One region of the Erwinia sp. 009765445 genome, then DNA from elsewhere that is predicted to be linked to it. Evidence: predicted binding sites of a transcription regulator. Region 1 holds the regulator's gene; the other holds the start of a gene.
The links. Region 1 encodes Fur, which represses iron uptake genes when iron is present. Its sites were predicted from a motif close to ATAATAATGAGAACNACTATCAA; they were not measured.
Positions count from the first base shown of each region.

Region 1 (11,236 bases):
GCGATAATTTTCAGTCTGTCATCGCCGTGGCCAGAATCCTGCCGCAGCCTGCAAATGAGCGAAGCACCGTGACCACAGTCCTGATTGTTGAAGATGAGAAAGAGATCCGCCGTTTTCTGCGCCTTGCCCTGGAGGGGGAAGCGCTGCGCGTCTTTGACGCTGAAACCCTGCAGCGCGGGCTGATTGAAGCCGCTACCCGCAAGCCGGATCTGGTGATCCTCGATCTGGGGCTGCCGGACGGTGACGGCAATGATTTTATCCGGGAGATTCGGCAGTGGAGCGCGATGCCGGTGATTGTGCTGTCGGCCCGCAGCGATGAGCAGGATAAAATTGCCGCGCTGGATGCTGGTGCGGATGATTTTCTCACCAAGCCTTTTGGCGTTGGTGAACTGATGGCCCGCGTGCGGGTAGCACTCCGCCATCGGGGTAATGCGACCTCACAGGCACCGGCTGCCGAAATCAGCTTCAGTGGGATAAAAGTGGATATCCCTGCCCGCCGTGTGACGCGCAGCGGTGAAGATCTGCATCTGACGCCAATTGAATTTCGCCTGCTGGTCAGCCTGCTGAATAATGCGGGAAAAGTGATGACACAGCGCCAGTTGCTGAATCAGGTCTGGGGACCGAACGCGGTGGAGCACAGCCACTACCTGCGCATCTATATGGGACACCTGCGGCAGAAGCTGGAGGTGGATCCGACACAGCCGCGCCATCTGATTACCGAGACCGGCGTGGGTTACCGGTTTATGCCCTGACGGACAATAAAAAAGGGCGGAATAAATTCCGCCCTACATTTATCATATTTACCAACTGACTAATCAGTCATTTTTATCGCATTGACCAACCGACCAATCAGGCGTTTTTCAACACTTCACTGACGATCTCCACCGCTTCTTTCTCGATCTTCTCGCGGTGCTCAGCACCCAGGAAGCTCTCGCAGTAGATTTTATAAGCATCTTCCGTACCGGATGGACGGGCAGCGAACCAGCCGTTTTCAGTCATCACTTTCAGCCCGCCAATCGACGCGCCGTTACCCGGAGCGGCAGTCAGGCGTGCAGTGATCGGATCGCCCGCCAGCGTGTCTGCACTGACCATTTCTGGTGAAAGTTTGGACAGCGCGGCTTTCTGCGCAGATGTGGCGGAAGCCTGCAGACGGTTATAGCTTGGTGCGCCAAAACGCTGAGCCAGCTCGTCGTAGTGCTGCTGCGGGTTTTTACCGGTCACCGCAGTGATTTCAGCCGCCAGCAGGCACATGATGATCCCGTCTTTGTCGGTTGACCATGGCGTGCCATCGAAGCGCAGGAAGGAAGCGCCCGCGCTCTCTTCACCACCGAAGCCGAAGCTGCCATCGAACAGGCCATCAACAAACCATTTGAAGCCCACCGGCACTTCCACCAGCTTGCGACCAATGTCGTTCACCACCCGGTCAATCATCGCGCTGGACACCAGCGTTTTGCCCACGGCGACTTCTTTGCCCCACTGCGGACGGTGCTGGAACAGGTAGTTGATCGCAACGGCCAGATAATGGTTCGGGTTCATCAAACCGGCTGGGGTGACGATGCCATGGCGGTCATAATCCGGATCGTTGGCAAACGCCAGATCGAATTTATCACGCAGCGCCAGCAGGCCTGCCATCGCGCTCTCGGAAGAGCAGTCCATACGGATCACGCCGTCTTTATCCAGGTGCATAAAGCGGAAAGTCTGGTCAACCGAATCGTTAACGATGGTCAGATCAAGGTTGTAGAACTCTGCAATACGCTGCCAGTAGGCAATACCGGAACCGCCTAACGGATCTACGCCAATTTTCAGTCCCGCTTTCTGGATCGCCGGGATATCGATGATCTGCGCCAGACCTTCGATGTAAGGCTGGATTAGATCTTTTTCCTGCAGATGGCCGCTCGCCCAGGCTTTGTCCAGCGCGATGCGCTTAACGTCTTTCAGCCCATCTTTGATCAGCTGATTGGCACGATCTTCCACAACTTTGGTGACGTTGGTATCCGCAGGTCCGCCGTTTGGTGGGTTGTACTTGATGCCGCCATCTTCCGGTGGATTATGCGAAGGGGTGATCACGATGCCGTCAGCCTGCGCACCACCGGCTTTATTGTGCTCAAGGATAGCGTTCGAGATTGCCGGAGTTGGCGTATAGCCGTTATCCAGCTGCACGATCACATCTACACCGTTAGCCGCAAGAACTTCCAGCACGGAAATGATTGCCGGTTCAGACAGTGCATGGGTGTCTTTTCCAACGTAGCAAGGACCAGTGATACCGTTCTTTTTACGCTCTTCTGCAATCGCCTGCGCAATAGCAAGAATGTGCGACTCGTTGAAGCTGTGACGTCCTGCGCTACCGCGATGGCCGGATGTGCCGAATTTCACCGCATGTTCCGCATTGCCTGGCTCAGGTTGCAGGACATAATACTGCGAAGTTAATTGTGCAACGTTAATCAGATCGCTCTGCTGGGCTGGCTGCCCGGCACGGGGGTGATTGGCCATTGGCGCTTCTCCCTGACGCTTAAATATCTGTTATAGGGTGCCGCAAACTTTGTCAGACAGTTCCACCGGGAACTGCATTGACGCCATGATGTGTTCGATCATGCTGCGTTTGCGACCTGTGTTGGTGTTAGTGATCACCCAATACGGCGTGCCGGGAATATGTTGCGGCTTGGTATGGGTGCCATTCTGTACCAGGGTTTGTTGATTACCCGCAAAGTAGACGCGCGTGCGGCCCAGAAGTGACTCGGTAGCAGCAGCAAATGCTTTGGGATCCAGACTGTACAGGGTCGACAGAATCAGCATAAACCGGTTAACCGCTTTCTTCTGTTCAGCATATTCATCGGACAGCAGCAGCTCGCGGACTGCGCGAACGCGATCCTGAGGACGATATTCCACTTTTGCCGGTGCGGCTTCTTTCACCACCGTGACAGAAGGTGACATCGTCGCGGCCGCAGCAGAGGCGACGGGCGCAGTCTGACCAGCAGAAAATTTCAGCATCCGGCGCAAAATGTCAGAGGCGCTTTCACCAATATGCTGAGTGTGGCTGGCGATATAACGGTAGAGCTCTTCGTCGACTTCAATAGTTTTCATCTTGATCCAGTACGATTATGGCTTTATAGAGACGGAATGCGCCGTGCATCAGGCAGGTGAAATCGCACGGGCGCTGAACAATCCAGCTCTAACACGAGGATTATAAAGTTAAATCCCGCCGGGGTGTAGCGCCAGCCCTCAATAGCGGCAAAAGTCAGATAATGCCGCAAAAGGATCTGGCCGGTGGCTCCGGCAAGAAATCGTAAATTTATGATACCCTAACCCTTCGTTTCAACTGTAAGAACTTTGCCATGAAATTGAATGCCCGCTTGCAATCTGAACAATCCGCCCACTCTGGCTCTCCGGTGGTGCTGATCCACGGCCTTTTTGGCAGCCTCGATAACCTCGCCGTGCTGGCTCGTGGTTTGAAAGATGAGCGGCAGATCATTCAAATCGATGTCCGCAACCACGGATTATCTCCCCGTTCGACAGAGATGAATTACACCGCAATGGCGCAGGACGTGCTGGAAACGCTGGATGAACTGGGAATCGGTCAGTTTGTCGCAGTCGGCCACTCAATGGGCGGAAAAATTGCTATGGCCCTGACCTCGCTGGCTGCCGAACGTATTGAGCAACTGGTGGTCATCGATATGGCCCCCGTCGCCTACCCTACCCGTCACCACGATGAGATCTTTGCAGCGCTGAATGCAGTGAGCGACGCAGGCGTGAAGGTGCGCAGTGAAGCCGCCGCGATAATGCGCCAGACAATAGATGAAGAGGGAGTGATTCAATTCCTGCTGAAATCTTTTCACGAGGGCGAGTGGCGTTTTAACGTGCCGGTGCTTATGGCTTGCTATGATCGCCTTATTGGCTGGCAAGCGGTTCCTTTATGGCAGCGTCCGACACTGTTTATTCGCGGAGAACTTTCGCCGTATCTGGCTGACGAATACCGTGACGACCTGCTGGCGCAATTCCCTCAGGCGCGCGCCCATGTGATTGCCGGAGCAGGACATTGGGTTCACGCGGAGAAACCTGATGCGATTTTGCGCGCAATTCGCCGTTTTTTTGCGCTGTAAAAACAATTATTTCCTGTGAAAGCTAAATCATTGTCGCCAGGACTTTCACTGGGGTATGATGGCGCGCTAAAATTTTGTCGGCGGTCGATTTTCAGCCGACTTTACGGCCCAATCCATCAGAACTCCAGCCTTTCAGTATCACGATTCTATGGCAAAAGAAAACACGGACCGCACCACGATCGATCTGTTCGCAGATGAGCGTCGTCCGGGACGACCAAAAACCAATCCGCTGACGCGCGATGAGCAGCTGCGTATCAATAAACGCAACCAGCTCAAGCGTGATAAAGTGCGCGGGCTCAAGCGCGTGGAACTGAAAATGAACAGTGACGCGGTGGATGCCCTGAACCAGCTGGCCGAGGAGCGCAACATGAGCCGCAGCGAACTGATTGAAGAAATTGTTCTGGCGCAGCTTGCCAGCCCACAGCGCTGAACGGGCCTTTGACAGGCGAAATCTGCGCGTAATGGCAAAGCACAAAGCGACAAAAGCAGGAGGATTACTCGTTTATCCCCCTGATGCGGTCTGCTATCATTGCCGTTAACACTTTAGGCCAGCCGTCTCACATTATTAAGTTTCAAGAGGTTATTAAACTCATGGCAATCGTAGGCATTTTCTTTGGCAGCGATACGGGCAATACCGAAAACATTGCAAAAATGATCCAGAAGCAGCTCGGTAAAGAAGTTGCGGAAGTTCACGATATCGCGAAAAGCAGCAAAGAAGATCTTGAAGCCTTTGATATTCTGCTGTTGGGTATCCCAACCTGGTACTACGGCGAAGCGCAGTGCGACTGGGATGACTTCTTCCCGACGCTGGAAGAGATCGACTTTAACGGTAAACTGGTTGCGCTGTTTGGCTGTGGCGACCAGGAAGACTACGCCGAATACTTTTGTGACGCCATGGGCACCATCCGCGATATCATCGAGCCAAACGGCGCAGTAATTGTGGGCCACTGGCCAACCGAAGGCTACCATTTTGAAGCCTCAAAAGGGCTGGCAGACGACACCCATTTCCTCGGCCTGGCTATCGATGAAGATCGCCAACCAGAACTGACCGCAGAGCGTACGGAGAAGTGGGTTAAACAGATTTACGACGAGCTGCAGCTCAAAGAGATCCTTGAGGCATAATCACTGGCCTGATGTGGGAGTTATCTCACATCAGGCGTGTGGTTTTTCCTATAGAAGTAATAGGCACATTTTTGTAACTTTCATCTGCAAAACTGTACAATATCGCCATCGGTCATCTCCTGCTCTCTCAGCGCCTTTTGCCCTGAAGGCGAAAAAGGAGGCAGAGCGAAATGTTAACCCCGCATGAATGCTCCCGCACCTTTACTGTGGTTTCCATTTCGACGCATCAGTTCTATACTGGGGTGCTCAGCTTTTGCTCCGACCGATGTTCAGGGCTTTTCAGCCACTTAGTGACTAGCAAAGTAACAGGATAATATCCGCATGACTGACAATAACACCGCATTAAAGAAGGCCGGCCTGAAAGTCACGCTTCCCCGACTGAAAATTCTGGAAGTGCTTCAGGAACCTGAGGGCCATCACGTCAGTGCGGAAGACTTGTACAAACGCCTGATCGACATGGGCGAAGAGATTGGTCTGGCGACGGTTTACCGCGTTCTGAACCAGTTTGATGACGCAGGGATCGTTACCCGCCATAACTTCGAAGGCGGTAAATCCGTTTTTGAACTGACTCAGCAGCATCACCACGATCATCTGATCTGCCTGGACTGCGGCAAAGTGATTGAATTCAGCGATGAATCTATCGAATCCCGTCAGCGTGATATCGCTGAACGTCATGGCATCAAGCTCAGCAACCACAGCCTGTACCTGTATGGTCACTGTGCTGCTGGTGACTGCCGTGAAGATGATACGCTGCACGACAAGTAATCGGTACTATTAAAAAAAACCGGTGACTCTTCACCGGTTTTTTTATTTGTGTCTGACTGTCTCAGCCTACCCCTCTGGTTTTTCAACCCGGCTAAAACGATTGCCATCGCCACTGACAGAACGGATCAAAACCTCACCACTGACCGACGGACGGCTGCTGTCCTGATAACGCTGCCAGCTTTTCCCGCCATCGACCGAGTAGTCAATCGCCAGACCCGGAAGCGCGATATTGGCTTCAAGTTTGCCGTCAGTAATGCGTGCACCCGGTACTGGCAGGCGATATTGCACACCAGCCTTGTCCAGCTTGCTCAACTCACGCTGCCCCAGCAGGTTAGCAAACCGCTGCCAGTCTTTCAGCTGCGCCTGGGTATCAACGTATTTTGTTTCCCCACCGATATACTCTTTACCCGCCTGGTAATCTTGCTCCCATGCAGCCCGGTGCCAGGCTCGCTCGGCGACCGAAAACACTCGTGGGAAGATCATGTATTCCATGTTTTGATCGGTGCGCACCGTCTCACTCCACAGCTGAGCGGATATCCCGTAAGCGCCAGGCCAGGCCTTGTCTGATTTAGCGGTGAAGGTTTTGCCATCGCGATCCATCGAAGTTTCGGCATTCTGCGGCAGGTTATCCGGCGAGAAGCTGAACATTTTACGCTCATCGCTAAAGCGGGTTCCCCAATAGTATCCACGCTCCAGCGGATTCACCTCATACGGGAAGTCCATATAGACGTAGTCCGGGCTGGAGATAATCACCTCATAGCCTTTTTTCGCCCAGTCATTGGCGGAATCAAAGCCGCCCCAGTAGAGCGTATCCCAGAAGTTAACTGCCACGCGCTCAATAGCAAACGCTTTGGCATTCTCGGCATCTTTCAGACCATCCTGCCATGCCTGCATGCGGCCAATACCGTGCTGTTTAACCTGCTGACTGACCTTAAGCGCAAAATAGCTCGGCAGGTGTTCCAGGTCCTCCACCTTGCCCTCTTTGACCATGGTCTGACAAACCTGCGATTTCGCCCACGGCTTGTCCTCTTTGCTCATGTCGAGCAGGCCAGTCCCGTCAACCGGCTTGTTGATATCGGAATATCCCGGTCCGAGGCGAATGTTTTTGGCCTCGTCTCCGCCAAAGTGCCAGGTTTTAATTGGCTGCCCGGCCTCACGATGCATGGCCTGAATTTCACTGATAATTTTATCGGTGAAGCGCAGGGAAGACGCAAGGCAAGGGTTCAGATAGCTGGTACGGTCGTAGAGCTGTACCGAAGTGGTATTGGAATCATCGCCGGGATCGACCAGGCGATATTCAGAGGCTTCCGCCGTTTTGCCCTCTTTGATCAGGCGGTTGTAACGGGCTTCCATCGAGATGACGGCTGCACGGGCGTGGGCTGGCATGTCGATCTCGGGGATCACTTCAATCCCGCGAGCCGCGGCATATTTCACAATCTCGATATAGTCCTGACGGCTGAAATGGCCGGTCCCATTGTTGTCGGTTTCTGGTCCTGAACCCAGCTGCGGCAGCAGACAGCGCTGCTCGCTAAGATCGTGGCAGCGTTTAGCGCCCACATCCGTCAGCTCCGGCAGGCCAGGGATCTCAATTCGCCAGGCTTCATCATCGGTGAGATGGAAGTGGAAGACGTTGATTTTCCAGGCACCCAGTTGATCCAGCATGCGCAGCACCGCCGCTTTGCTGTGGAAGTTACGTGCAACGTCCAGGAATACGCCGCGGTAGGCAAAGCGTGGCGCATCATGTGCGCTAAGGGTGGCGATTTTCGCGCTGCCATCGGCGGGAAGCAGGGAAAGGATCGACTGCAGGCCATAGAACACGCCGTTCTGATCGTAGCCGACAACTTCAGCTTTCTCTTTGCCAATAACCAGTTGATAGCCTCCGGAAACAGTCTGCTCTTTGTTCAGCGCTTTGCTGTCAATACGGGTGGTAATTTCATAGCCAGCAGGCTGTACTTTCAGCCCCAGCAGCTGGAAGCGTTGCTTCACCGCCTGCGCTTTATCTGCCGACAGACTGGCAAGATCCAGCTTCACTCCTTTTGACAGATCGGCATCCTCAGACCGGATATCAACCTGCATCGGCGTGGGCACAATCTGTCCTCTCAATGCCGAAGAGGGCAATGTAGCCACATCACTGTTCTTGTCAAAGCGACTGCTTGCTACCATCAGCACATTTTTATCGTCCGGGGTCCGCTTCCACTGCTCGCCGAAAGGTTCGACAAAAGTGGTCAGATCTTCCGAATCAGTACTGGTGATAATTTTTGGCTTTGCATCGCCAGAGGTCACGTACCAGCGCGGCATCACATCGGTGATAAACAACTGCCAGTACTCATTGATAATCGGGATTTCTACCGTCTCACCAGCGCCGAACCCTTTGAACTTCTCCGTAGGTTCCAGCCGCGTTAAATCGCCAACGATATGCACCATGCGAAACTGATCGCTCTCAACCTTCAGCGTTTCATGGACGTTAGACATATAAATCGCCCAGTCCTTACTGTCGATTGCCGGGCCTGGATTGGTTAAAGTAATGGTTGCCCGGTTGCAGGAGGCCCAGTCGGCCCCCAGCGCTGCACAGTCAATGCCGTGCTGTGCGGCCTGATTATCGGTGACTTTATACTTCACGCCGAACTGGCTAATCTGATCGACAATTTTCTGATCCGCGCTGGCGACGCCGCTGCTCAATGCTGACATCAACGCTACTGCAACAAGACTGGCTCTGAACTTGTTCATCCGTATTCCTTGTCCGTTAGTGTGGAGTTTGTTCGATTTCCTGCTGAAGTTTGCCGCAACGGGCTTCTATTGCCTCGCCGCCGCCCATCTGTTCTGCATCCAGACAGCGCTGATAATCCCGGCTCGGGATGTTTTCCTGCGGGGCCGTGGTTTTCTGCGCACAGCCGCCAAGCAGCAGCATGGCGATGACCGGTAAAACGTATTTCATGCGGTTCTCCTGTTCCGGCGGAGCCTTATTTGCCCGGCTCAAAAATGGTGAAAGGGGCCATCACAATAAACTTGATGTCTTTCTCATCCTGGAAGACGTTGCCGTAGCCACCGCCCCAGCTTGGGATGTCGGAGTGATTGTTGTAACGGGTGTAGTGCAACTTGACCAAAGTGCCTTTGACCGGGCCCTGCAGCACGGTGTAGAGCAGATCCAGATTCCACGCGGACTCTCTCAGACGGCTGCTCTGGTTAAAGACCGGATTGGTTGAGGGTCTGGCATCCCAGCCATAGGCATAAGAAGTGCCGACCGCCCAGCCGGGAAGCTGCCAGTTTTTCAGGTCGTACATCACCCCGGCAAACAGGGCTTTCTCGCCGTTAGCGTTAAAGTCCGATCGCGAATCCCACCAGACATCTAACCGGCCGTTGGAGGTGGCATAGCCTGGCGTCATTCGCTGCAGGAAGAAGCCCTGATTTCCTTCAGCTTTCACCCATGTGCCTTCCAGACGCATATCGAACGGACCGGCGGTATAACCCAGCGTGATGGCCTGCAACCAGGCGAGACCGTCATAAACATCATTGACGTTAGCCGCTCCGCCGCTCTCTTTGTCTTTCGCCCCATAAAACTGCCAGCTGGTTTTTAAATTATTTCCGGCCACCGGAAAGGCATAAGAGACTTTGCTGAAATACTGATCCATATAGTCAGCAGCCTGACCAAATGCCCCTTCCAGCACGAGGTTATTTTTAAAATCGTATTTTGCGCCAAAGGAGTGCAGATAATTGATACCGGTTACGCCATCCGCTTTGCGGAAGTTGTACATATTCCGGTACCACGGTGCCTTATATTCATCTGTCCACATATAGGAAAGTGATAATTCACCAGCATATGAAAAATCATAAGCTGCCCCGCCCTCCACGCCCCGATAAGTCCCCGGCAGGAAACTCCAGTGCGGCGCTAATAATGTCTGCCCGGTTGGCTGTAAATAACCACCGCGCAGCCAGTAATTCTGGTGTTTTAGTTTGACTGCGGCTTTATAAATACTGGCGCCATTTTCATCGCCGGTCCATTTTTCGTCCCAGCGGGTTTTGGCATCGCTGAAACCTATTTCATTGGGCGCTGCCGGGCCTTTGCTGGAAAGCTCAACTGCGCCAAAAGCAGCCAGGTCCAGACCGATAAAATCTGCCGCATAACCGGATGAAAAATCGAGACTACCGTTAAAAGTGGAGTGATGAAGATTTTGCTGATACTGGCCGTATTTATCGCTGGTGGGGTCGAGATCTTTACGTTCACGATGGCGTTGCCAGTAATAAAGTCCGCCGGTCAGAGAAGCATCGTCAACAAAGCCAGTTGCTGATGCTTGTGGAAAATAAAAAACGCCGCTGAGAGCGGTACCGCAGGCCAGGGCAAGAGTTAGCGTCTTCTTTTTAAATAGAGAGCAAGGCATCAATAACATCCTCTTCCATAAGAATAATATTCCGGCTAATCATCAAGATCGGGATTATTATGCATAACTTATTTTCTTTTTTATCTGTTATTGATGATATTTTTCGCGACGCAAATTATCAATTTTTTGTGCATTCCATGAGATGAAAGTATGACCTGCACCACATAACACGCAGTATGTAATGCGCATGTTATAAATATCAGGTTCATTTCAGACTGCATATTTCCTGATATGCCCAACAATTAACAATAATAGTGACTTTATAACCTGAGATAATTCACATCAAAAAATAACGATGCCGTTTTATTGCAGATTAAGGGGAAAAAAAACGCAGCCCGGAGGCTGCGTTCTGCATGCTCAGCGAAAAAATTATTCGCCCGCTTTAGCCCACGTATCACGCAAGCCAACGGTGCGGTTAAACACCAGCTTGTTCGGCGCGGAGTAACGGCTGTCGGCACAGAAGTACCCTTCACGCTCGAACTGATACGATTTGGCAGCCTCAGCCTGCTGCAGGCTGGTCTCTACAAAGCCCTGACGGATCAGCAGCGACTCCGGGTTGATGGTGGTCAGGAAGTCCTCTGCCGCACCAGGATTCGGTACGCTAAACAGGCGATCGTACAGGCGGAATTCTGCTGGCAGCGCGTGCCCGGCGGAAACCCAGTGGATCACGCCCTTCACTTTACGGCCGTCAGCCGGATCTTTGCTCAGCGTGTTCACATCGCAGGTGCAGAACAGGCAGGTGATATTGCCCTCTTCATCCTTTGCCACGCGCTCCGCTTTGATCACGTAGGCGTTGCGCAGGCGAACTTCTTTACCCAGCACCAGACGCTTGTAATGCTTATTAGCTTCTTCACGGAAGTCAGCACGATCAATATA
Region 1 is NZ_JBYUWC010000006.1:228,183-239,418, reverse strand. It holds gene kdpE (two-component system response regulator KdpE) at 69-752, shown strand; gene pgm (phosphoglucomutase (alpha-D-glucose-1,6-bisphosphate-dependent)) at 850-2,490, opposite strand; gene seqA (replication initiation negative regulator SeqA) at 2,521-3,081, opposite strand; gene ybfF (esterase) at 3,333-4,097, shown strand; gene ybfE (LexA regulated protein) at 4,246-4,527, shown strand; gene fldA (flavodoxin FldA) at 4,689-5,219, shown strand; gene fur (ferric iron uptake transcriptional regulator) at 5,541-5,984, shown strand; gene AC3Y5R_RS08595 (beta-N-acetylhexosaminidase) at 6,051-8,711, opposite strand; gene chiQ (ChiQ/YbfN family lipoprotein) at 8,728-8,919, opposite strand; gene chiP (chitoporin ChiP) at 8,945-10,360, opposite strand; gene glnS (glutamine--tRNA ligase) at 10,730-11,236, opposite strand, start outside.

Region 2 (11,236 bases), on a different contig from region 1:
CCTGTCCCGGCACTCTGTGGGAAAGGTGCTGTCATAGATCTTATCGAGTAAGTTATTGATAATTTCCATTTTTAAACAGTGAGCCACCGCATTCAGTTGCCGCCACGATAGTTTTCACTGTAGACCGTTGAAACAAAATCGCAAATTCAGTGGCAGCCACCGCTTTTGGCGCAGCCTGAACAACCTTTCGGCGTGGTGGTCATCATAATCAGCCTTTCTGGCGGTAAGGTGATGTTTTTCAACACCAGCCACAGCAGGCCGTTAAAGGCGACGACCGCCATCAGCGTGATGGCGCTGGACTGAGGATGCTCCGTGAACGTTGCCAACTGGTAAAACACCGTCGCCAGTGAGTAAGCCAGATTGGTGCCCCAGAGGATCGAGAACAGCATCCAGCGGCGGCTGCTTTCGCGGGCGATGGCCCCCATTACCGACACGCAGGGTACATACAACAGCACGAAGATCAGGTAGCTGTAAGCCGCTGCATCGCTGGCGAACTTACTGTGCATCACGCCCATCGAGCCGCTGCCCATATCGCCGTCGCCTTTGCTGGCTTCGATTGGATGAAACAGCACGCTGAGGCTGAAGGTGCTTTTCACGCCGTCCCAGGTTTCCTGCACGGCATCACCCAGTTCGGCGAGCAGGCTGAAGCTGCTGGCATCAAACTCTTCCTGATGCAGTGCTTCAGCGGTGTACAGCGTGTTGAGAGTGCCGACCACCACCTCTTTTGCCATTGCTCCGGTGACCAGCCCGACCGTTGCCTGCCAGTTACTGCTATCCACACCCATTGGGTTCAGCAAGGGGGTGATTGAGCGGCTGACCGTCGCCAGCGCCGAATCGTTGATGCTGGACACCGGCTGGCCGCTGAAGGAGAAGCTGTTCAGTGCGCCAATCAGCACGCTTACGGCCACAATCACCTTACCGGCGCGGATCACAAAGCTTTTCAGTCGCTGCCAGGTTTGCAGCAGCAGGCTCTTAACGTGCGGCACGTGCCAGGTCGGCAGCTCCATCACAAACGGTGCCGCCTCGCCGCGCATCAGCGTGTGCCGCAGGATCAGGCCAGTGAGGATTGCTGCAGTGATGCCGAGCAGATACAGGCTGAAAACGACCAGCGCACCGCTCTTGCCGAAGAAGGCCGAGGCAAACACCGCGAAAATCGCCAGACGGGCACCACAGGACATAAACGGGGCCATCAATACGGTGATCAGCCTTTCACGTGGCGCATCCAGCGTTCTTGCCCCCATCACCGACGGGACATTACAGCCAAACCCGACGATCAGCGGCACAAAAGATTTCCCCGGCAGGCCCAGCGCCTGCATCAGCCGGTCGACCACGAAGGCCGCCCTCGCCATATAGCCGGAATCTTCCATTACCGACAGGAACAGGTACATCAGGCCAATTTGCGGCACCAGCGGCATCACGGTGTTGATACCGCCGCCAATCCCCTGGGCAAGGAACAGCGTGAGGATCGTCGGGAAATGCAAAGTCGCGCCCAGCCACTGCATACCATCAATAAAGATGGCTGCCGAGCTTTTATCGAACAGCGGCTGCAACGCACCCCCAAGGTTAATCGCGAGGAAAAACATCAAATACATCACGGCCAGAAATATCGGGATACCCAGCCAGCGATTCAGCGCCAGCGCATCCAGCCGGGCAGAAAGGCGGTGCGGCGTGGCTTCCTGCATGGCGGTTGCGCTCTGGCACAGGGTTTCAATTGCCCGGTAACGAGCCTGGGCAATCTCCAGAGGGCAGGCCTCCAGGTCTGGCAGTCCGGATAGCAGGTCTGCTGCTTCACCGCACTGCGAACGGCAGTAAATATCCCCTTCCAGCGTTTGCAGCGCCAGCCAGCGCCGACGATCCGCAGCAAGCTGTTCAGGCATGGCAGCCGTCAGAGCGGCGACGTTGGCTTCCACTTCCTGCGGATAGTCCACAACGAACTGGCTGGCGGTGTGGGGAGGGGTGTCGATAGCTTGTTTCAGCTCGGTCAGACCTTTACCCCGGTTAGACACCAGCGGGATTACCGGGCAGCCGAGTTTTTCAGCCAGCGCGGCCACATCGATATGAATATGCTGGCTGCGGGCGATATCCAGCATGTTCAGCGCGACGATGCAGGGAATGCCCAACTCCTGCAACTGCAGGGTCAGGTAGAGATTACGCTCCAGATTGCTGGCATCGACCACGTTAATCACCAGGTCAGCTTCCCCGCTCAGCATGTAGTGGCAGGCAATCTGCTCATCCAGCGAGGTCTGCTCAGAGATGGTGGTCAGAGAGTAGGTGCCGGGCAGGTCAACCAGCCGCACTTTGTACTGCTCTGTGATGAAACTGCCTTCCTTGCGCTCAACCGTGACCCCGGCCCAGTTACCGACGTGCTGCCTTGCACCGGTCAGCTGATTAAACAGCGTGGTTTTGCCTGAATTGGGATTACCAATCAGCCCGATAGTGAATGCTTTCATCTTTAAGCTCGCTTTATTCAGGAGTGGCAAGTTGCAGGAAGGAGAGATCTTTTTTGCGCAGCATCAGGCTGAAGCGGCGGGTTTCAATCTGGATGGGATCGCCCAGCGGTGCCACGCGCCTGACCTTAAAGATGGCGCCCGGCAGCAGGCCGAGAGAGAGCAGCTTCTGCCGGAAGGCGGCGCTGACCTCTGGGGAGTAACAAAGGATCTGATAATCTTGCCCTGGAATATATTGCATAAATAATTACCCTTACCGGCGCAATTTTGCACCGTTATTATTAACCAGGGGGATTATAATGAGAATGATTCTCGCTCTTATTGACTCAGGACAAGTTTAATTTGGTCAAATAAGGAGCGGATCGGGCGATCCGCTCCACAGGGCTTAACGCTTTTTGCCGAATGCCGCCGCCAGGGCGTCGCCCATTGCGCTGTTGCCAGCAGGCTGTGATGCCGCCGGACGAGGGCTCTGGGCCGGACGCGCATTGTCGCGACCGCCAGCGTTGCCACCGCCGCCGCGACGGGCATTGGTTTCACCCGGCTGCTCATCAAGACGCATGGTCAGGGCGACGCGCTTACGCTGCAGATCCACTTCCATCACCTTCACCTTGACGATATCGCCTGCTTTCACCACTTTGTGTGGATCATCGACGAACTTGTCAGAAAGCGAAGAGATATGCACCAGACCATCCTGATGCACGCCGATATCGACAAAAGCACCAAAGTTGGTGACGTTGGTGACCGAGCCTTCCAGCACCATCCCCGGTAGCAGATCGTTCAGGGTTTCGACCCCTTCGGCGAACTGGGCGGTTTTGAACTCCGGACGCGGATCGCGGCCCGGCTTTTCCAGCTCTTTGATGATATCGGTGACGGTTGGTACCCCGAAGCGCTCATCGGTGAAGTCCACCGCCCGCAGGTTGCGTAGCCCGGCGGGATTCCCCATCAGCTCATCCAGCGCCTGCTGAGTGGCCGCCAGGATACGCTGCACCACCGGATAGGCTTCCGGGTGAACCGTTGAAGCATCCAGAGGGTTGTCACCGTGGTTGATACGCAGGAAGCCCGCGCACTGCTCAAAGGCTTTTGGCCCCAGACGGCTGACTTTCAGCAGCTGCTGGCGGTCCTGGAAGCGACCGTTTTCGTCACGCCAGCTGACGATATTCTGCGCCATCATTTTGGTCAGCCCGGCCACGCGGGTCAGCAACGGCACGGAGGCGGTGTTCAGATCCACCCCCACGCCGTTCACACAGTCTTCCACTACTGCATCCAGCTTTTTCGCCAGCTGGCTCTGACTGACGTCATGCTGATACTGGCCAACGCCGATGGATTTAGGATCGATTTTCACCAGCTCGGACAACGGGTCTTGCAGACGACGTGCGATGGAAACCGCACCACGGATGGAAACGTCGAGGTCCGGGAACTCCAGCGCTGCCAGCTCGGAAGCGGAATACACCGAAGCACCGGCTTCACTGACAATCACCTTCTGCGCGTTCACCTGTGGGAACTGCTTCTGAATATCGAGGAAGAAGCGCTCGGTCTCGCGTGAGGCGGTGCCGTTACCAATTGCCACCAGTTCGACCTGATGTTTGGTGCAGAGCGCAGCCACAGCGGCGGCGGCTTTGGCAGTCTGGCCGGTGTGCGGGTAAATGGTATCAGTAGCGACCAGCTTGCCGGTGGCATCCACCACGGCAACCTTCACGCCGGTACGCAGGCCCGGATCGAGACCCATGGTGGCTCGCATACCCGCAGGAGCAGCCATTAGCAGGTCGTGCAGGTTACGGGCGAATACATTGATTGCTTCGTCTTCTGCGCGCTCACGCACGGTGCCCATCAGCTCGGTTTCCAGGTGCAGCAGCACCTTGATGCGCCAGGTCCAGCTGACCACGGCTTTGCGCCAGCTGTCTGCCGGAGCATTGTTCAGGCGCAGGCCCAGATGGTCGGTAATAATCTGTTCGCCGTGGCTTTCACGCGGCGGCTCGTCGAACTGCGGGTCAGCATTCAGCGCCAGCTGCAGCACGCCTTCGTTGCGGCCGCGGAACATCGCCAGCGCACGGTGAGAAGGCACGCTGGAGAGCGCTTCATGGTGGTCGAAGTAGTCGCGGAATTTCGCCCCTTCTTCTTCTTTGCCTTCCAGCACGCGGGATACCAGGTGGGCATTTTTCCACAGATATTCACGCACTTTCGCCAGCAGTGAAGCATCTTCGGCAAAGCGCTCCATCAGGATATAGCGTGCGCCGTCGAGGGCGGCTTTGGTATCGGCAACGCCTTTATCAGCGTCGACAAAAGTTGCAGCCAACTGCTCCGGCTCGTGGGACGGATCCTGCCAAAGCGTGTCGGCCAGCGGCTCAAGGCCTGCTTCAATAGCAATCTGACCCCGGGTGCGGCGCTTCGGTTTATAAGGCAGGTAAAGATCTTCAAGCTCGGTTTTGCTCAGGGTACTGCGGATGGCGTCAGCCAGCTCATCGCTGAGCTTGCCCTGATCGTCGATTGATTTGAGAATTGACTGGCGGCGCTCTTCAAGCTCCCTGAGGTAGCCCAGGCGTGTTTCCAGCTGGCGCAACTGGGTATCGTCCAGTCCGCCGGTCACTTCCTTACGATAACGTGCGATAAACGGCACGGTGTTCCCTTCATCCAGCAGACGGACAGCAGCATCAACCTGTTCTGCTCGCGCCTGCAGCTCACTTGCAATTATGCGGCTCAGCGAATCTTTCATCATCGGTTACTTGGTAGCTATAAACAGCGGACAGTTATACGGATTGCGGGCGAGAATTGCCAGTCGCCGGGCAACCTCAGGCGCAAGATCCGCGTGATTAGGATTGTTTAACGTAGTCGATCTCATTGACGTACCAGGTGGCTTCACCGGCTGGCGTGTGGACCGTTGCCACGTCACCAACTTCCTTTTTCAACAGCGCACGGGCCATTGGCGAGTCGATTGAGATATAATCTTTGCGGCCAAAGATCTCGTCATAGCCGACGATACGAAAACGTTTAAGCTCGCCGTCGTCGTTTTCCACTTCGACCCAGGCACCAAAGAACACCTTGCCGTCCTGCTGCGGCGAATAATCGACAATGCGCAGTTGCTCCAGACATTTGGTGAGGTAGCGAACGCGACGGTCAATTTCGCGCAGGCGTTTTTTGTTGTACTGATAGTCGGCATTTTCACTGCGATCACCGAGGCTGGCCGCCCAGGTCACCTTTTTTGTCACTTCCGGCCGCTCTTCCCGCCAGAGAAAGTCCAGCTCATCCTTCAGCTTGTTATACCCTTCACGGGTGATCAGTTTGGTTTTCATCATCTGCCCATTTCTTTCTCTGGAATGCTGCCGCTATTTTGTTGTGAAGCGTGCGGTGATGCAAATCCGATCGGCAATTTTTCTGACCGTCGTTACTGCTTGTTTGTCATGACTATTCGCGGAGAAAATTAACTTTCTGAGCTTTGCGGCAGCGCAGGTTTTTCAGCCTTAATTAAAGATAAGCTGCTGTTTAATATGCTTTGTAACAATTTCGGCTAGAATATAAACCATTATTGACTGTTACATTCAGGCATCTTTTTTAAAAATATTGACTCAGGCAATAGCGCCTTTGGGAGTATCGAAATGCAAGAAAACTACAAAATTCTGGTCGTGGATGATGACATGCGTTTGCGTGCGTTGCTGGAACGTTATCTGACCGAACAGGGCTTCCAGGTGCGCAGCGTGGCGAACGCCGAGCAGATGGATCGCCTGCTGACCCGTGAATCTTTCCACCTGATGGTGCTGGATTTGATGCTACCTGGCGAAGATGGTCTTTCTATCTGCCGCCGCCTGCGCAGCCAGAGCAACCCGATGCCGATCATTATGGTGACGGCCAAAGGCGAAGAAGTAGACCGCATCGTCGGGCTGGAAATTGGCGCGGATGACTACATTCCAAAACCATTCAACCCGCGTGAGCTGCTGGCCCGTATCCGCGCTGTGCTGCGCCGTCAGGCCAATGAGCTGCCAGGGGCACCTTCTCAGGAAGAAGCGGTGATCGCCTTCGGTAAGTTCAAGTTGAACCTCGGCACGCGCGAGATGTTTCGTGAAGACGAGCCAATGCCGCTGACCAGCGGTGAGTTCGCCGTGCTGAAAGCGCTGGTGAGCCACCCCCGTGAGCCGCTGTCCCGCGACAAGCTGATGAATCTGGCCCGTGGCCGTGAGTACAGTGCGATGGAGCGTTCTATCGACGTACAGATCTCCCGCCTGCGCCGCATGGTGGAAGAAGATCCGGCTCATCCGCGTTATATCCAGACTGTCTGGGGCCTGGGCTACGTCTTCGTACCGGACGGCAGCAAGGCATGAGGCGGATCCGCTTCTCTCCCCGCAGTTCGTTTGCCCGCACATTGTTGTTGATCGTGACCCTGCTGTTCGTCAGCCTGGTCACGACCTACCTGGTGGTGCTGAATTTCGCCATTCTGCCCAGCCTGCAGCAGTTCAACAAAGTGCTGGCGTACGAAGTGCGTATGCTGATGACCGATCGGCTGCAGTTGGAAGATGGCACACAGCTTGAAGTGCCTCCGGCATTTCGCCGCGAGATTTATCGCGAGCTGGGCATTTCGCTGTATACCAATGCGGCGGCGGAAGAGAGCGGATTACGCTGGGCGCAGCACTACGAATTTCTCAGCCAGCAGATGGCGCAACAGTTGGGCGGCCCGACCGATGTCCGCGTGGAGGTTAACAAAAACTCCCCGGTGGTCTGGCTGAAGACCTGGCTCTCGCCGGATATCTGGGTGCGGGTGCCGCTGACCGAAATTCATCAGGGCGACTTCTCGCCGCTGTTCCGCTACACGCTGGCGATTATGCTGCTGGCGATCGGCGGAGCCTGGCTGTTTATCCGTATCCAGAACCGACCCCTTGTGGAGCTGGAACACGCGGCTCTGCAGGTCGGTAAAGGCATTATCCCGCCGCCACTGCGGGAGTACGGTGCTTCGGAGGTCCGTTCAGTAACCCGTGCATTCAATCAGATGTCGGCGGGGGTTAAACAGCTGGCAGACGACCGCACGCTGCTAATGGCCGGTGTCAGCCATGATTTGCGCACGCCGCTGACGCGCATTCGTCTGGCGACTGAAATGATGGCGCAGGAAGACGGCTATCTGGCTGAGTCGATCAATAAGGACATTGAAGAGTGTAATGCCATCATCGAGCAGTTCCTCGACTATCTGCGCACCGGCCAGGAGATGCAGACCGAAAAAACGGATCTTAACGGCGTGCTGGGTGAAGTGGTGGCTGCGGAAAGTGGCTACGAGAGGGAAATTGAAAACGCGGTGATGCCTGCGGAGCTGATGCTGGATATCGACCCGCTGTCGATCAAACGTGCTGCGGCCAATATGGTGGTGAACGCTGCCCGCTATGGCAACGGCTGGATCAAAGTCAGCAGTGGCAGAGAGCTGCAGCGTGCCTGGTTCCAGGTGGAAGATGACGGTCCGGGGATTAAACCCGATCAGTTGAAGCATCTGTTCCAGCCATTTGTGCGGGGTGACAGCGCCCGCAGTACCAGCGGAACCGGTCTGGGCCTGGCCATTGTGCAGCGTATCATTGATGCCCACCAGGGCTCGCTGGAGATTGGTGACAGCGAGCGCGGCGGATTACGTATCCGTGCTTATCTGCCACTGCCTGCCAGTGAAAGTAGCCAGGCAGCACTGACCTGACAGACGGCCGGTAAACAGAGAAGTGCTGGCAGGTTGCTTCAACCCGCCAGCATTGCAGCTTGTCGAAGCTAATGTTTAGCCCACAACGGTTGCAGGCACCAAAACTTCTGTCGCAATAATCACGATGATCAGCCCGACCAGCACCGGCACCGAGGTTCGTTTGACCACCTCAAACGGCGAGATTTTTGCCATCCCGGCGACGGCAACCACCCCCCCCGAAACCGGAGAAATAGTGCGGCCCAGGTTGGAAGCCTGCAGCATTGGAATGGAGAGATAGGCCGGATTAATGGCGGAAGAGTGTGCCAGTTTTGGGATCATCTCGACAAAGGCGTAAAATGGTGCATTACCGGAGCCGGTGGTCATTGCCGCCAGCATAGTCAGAATAACCAGCACCAGCACCAGCACCAGCACCAGCACCAGCACCAGCATCAGCACCAGCACCAGCACCAGCATGATACTGGCTGAACCGAACGAGGTGGCAATGGAAATCAGGCTCTGAATAAAGCCGATAGTGCTGAGGCCCTGAGCAAATACGCCCGCCGCGACAAGCAGCATCACCACGCTGGCAAAAGCATCCGCCATTCCGCGATAAGCCACGTCAAGCCCCGCAAACACCTTCTGCGTGTTAAATCCGCGAACAAATTCCAGCACCGCCGCCAGCAGCATGCAGATCACCAGAATGGTGATGATGTGCAGTTGTGGTCCCCATTTGCCGTCAAAAATCAGCACCCCGATAATAGGCGCAAAAGGCAGGATGGCGTAGAACGACGGCGCACTGGTGGTTATCTCGCTGATGTCCAACATCTCATGGCTGATGTTCTCTTTTTTGTCGAGATACTTCTGCCAGAAATAGTGCGTAACCGCCATACCCAGAATGGCGACGATTGAGATAGGAAGCGTGGTTTTAAACGCGAAGTCGATCAGCGGCATTTCCGCCGCTTTAGCAGCCAGCACCACGTCACCGGAGGTTGGCTAGAGGATAATGGCGGCAGGAGAGGCGCAAATGGCTGCTGCTGCGCCGCGGCTGATGCCGACATTAACCATCACCGGGAACAGGGTTGCCATCACCAATACACCAAGGCCGGTTGCTGAGGAGACTGCCAGCGACATCAGGCAGGTAACAAAATAGGCTGCAATCATCAAAATGTACGGCGAATTAATGTACTGCAGCGGTTTTGATGCCAGCTTTACCACCATATCGTTTGCGCCAATATGGGTCATATAGGCGGCAAAACCACACAGCATCATTATCATCATGCCAAGGTCGCCGCCCCGGCTCATCAACAGGATCTTGATATATTCCACTATGTCTGTGGCGCTGTAACCGGTACTGGTTTCACTGGCAGGCAAAACTTTATGGCCCATCAGCGCGCTGATAATCAGCAGCGTCAGCCCCCTACAAATAACACGCCGGTGGCTGAGTAGCCTTTAATGATGTAGCGGGCAACGCCGCCAATGACGACAACGCCAATGAGAAGTTCGATAAACGTAAGCATGATTTCCCTTCTCCCTTCTCCCTTCTCCCTTGTGCTCTTCAGAGAGCAGGGGGTTAGCAAAAAAAGAAGGGGGGGGATGTGCCTAATAATTGGACAGTCGCTGATGATTGAAATCAATAAACCAACGACTAAAAGCCGTTCATCGCGCTTTTTCGTCGACGCACCCGCCAGGCATATTGATTCACGCTGGCTTTGAGAATGGCGGGATCAAGAGAGGCTGCAACGTGGGTTACAGCCTCTACTGATTAACAGCGATTAGGTCAGAGCGGGGCCTGCCGGGATCAGTGCTTCCCCGGCTGGGGTATCAGTGTATTTATCGAAGTTAGCGATAAACTGCCCTGCCAGGTCGCGGGCTTTATTCTCCCATTCGGCTTCGTCTGCATAGGTGTTGCGCGGGTCAAGGATATGGCTGTCCACGCCCGGCAGCGAGGTTGGCATCGCAAGGTTAAAGATCGGCAGCGTTACCGTCTCCGCGCTGGCAATATCGCCATTGAGGATGGCATTGATAATCGCCCTCGTATCCCTGATTGAAATCCGTTTTCCGCTGCCGTTCCAGCCGGTGTTGACCAGATAGGCTTCTGCGCCAGCCGCCTCCATTCTCTTCACCAGTACCTCTGCATACTGCGTCGGGTGCAGCGTCAGGAACGCCGCGCCAAAGCAGGCTGAGAAGGTTGGCGTTGGCTGAGTGACGCCGCGCTCGGTGCCTGCCAGCTTGGCGGTGAAACCGGAGAGAAAGTGATACTGCGTCTGGTCAGGCGTCAGGCGTGAAACCGGTGGCAGCACACCAAAGGCATCCGCTGTCAGGAAAATCACCTTACGCGCATGACCAGCCTTCGACACTGGCTTAACGATGTTATCGATATGGTCGATAGGATACGACACACGGGTGTTTTCGGTTTTACTGTCATCATCGTAATCCACCGAGCCATCGGCCCGCACCACGACGTTTTCCAGCAGCGCATCTCGGCGGATGGCATGATAAATCTCCGGCTCCGCCTGTTCAGAAAGCTTGATCGTTTTGGCGTAGCAGCCACCTTCAAAGTTAAATACCCCGTCGTCATCCCAGCCGTGCTCATCATCACCAATCAGCTTGCGTAGCGGATCGGTGGAGAGGGTGGTTTTGCCGGTGCCGGACAGGCCGAAAAACACCGCCACATCGCCAGCCGGGCCGACATTGGCTGAGCAGTGCATCGCCGCAATGCCCTTCAGCGGGAGCAGATAGTTCATGATGGCGAACAGTCCCTTTTTCATCTCGCCGCCGTACCAGGTTCCGCCAATCAGCTGGATACGCTCGGTCAGGTTGAAGGCAACAAAGTTTTCGGAGTGCAGTCCCTGCTGTTGCCAGTTGGGGTTAGTGCATTTGGCGCCATTCATCACCACAAAGTCGGGATCAAACTCTGCCAGTGCTGTGGCGTCAGGGCGGATAAACATGTTCTTCACGAAATGGGCCTGCCAGGCCACTTCGGTAATAAAACGCACGCTGAGGCGTGTATCCGGATTCGCGCCGCACCAGGCATCGACCACAAACAGGCGCTTATGGGACAGCTGCTGCGTGACCAGTGACTTCAGCTGCTGCCAGGTTTCCTGTGACAGAGGCTGATTATCATTTTTTCCCTTACCCTGATCGTTCCACCACA
Region 2 is NZ_JBYUWC010000008.1:150,192-161,427, forward strand. It holds gene AC3Y5R_RS10790 (alpha-amylase family glycosyl hydrolase) at 1-69, opposite strand, end outside; gene feoB (Fe(2+) transporter permease subunit FeoB) at 147-2,450, opposite strand; gene feoA (ferrous iron transporter A) at 2,464-2,688, opposite strand; gene AC3Y5R_RS10805 (Tex family protein) at 2,833-5,160, opposite strand; gene greB (transcription elongation factor GreB) at 5,255-5,734, opposite strand; gene ompR (osmolarity response regulator transcription factor OmpR) at 6,038-6,757, shown strand; gene envZ (two-component system sensor histidine kinase EnvZ) at 6,754-8,103, shown strand; partial or broken gene dcuC (anaerobic C4-dicarboxylate transporter DcuC) at 8,179-9,599, opposite strand; gene pckA (phosphoenolpyruvate carboxykinase (ATP)) at 9,855-11,236, opposite strand, start outside.
Region 2: feoA (ferrous iron transporter A) is a predicted target of Fur. The motif match lies at 2,741-2,763, and genes of this name have one in related genera.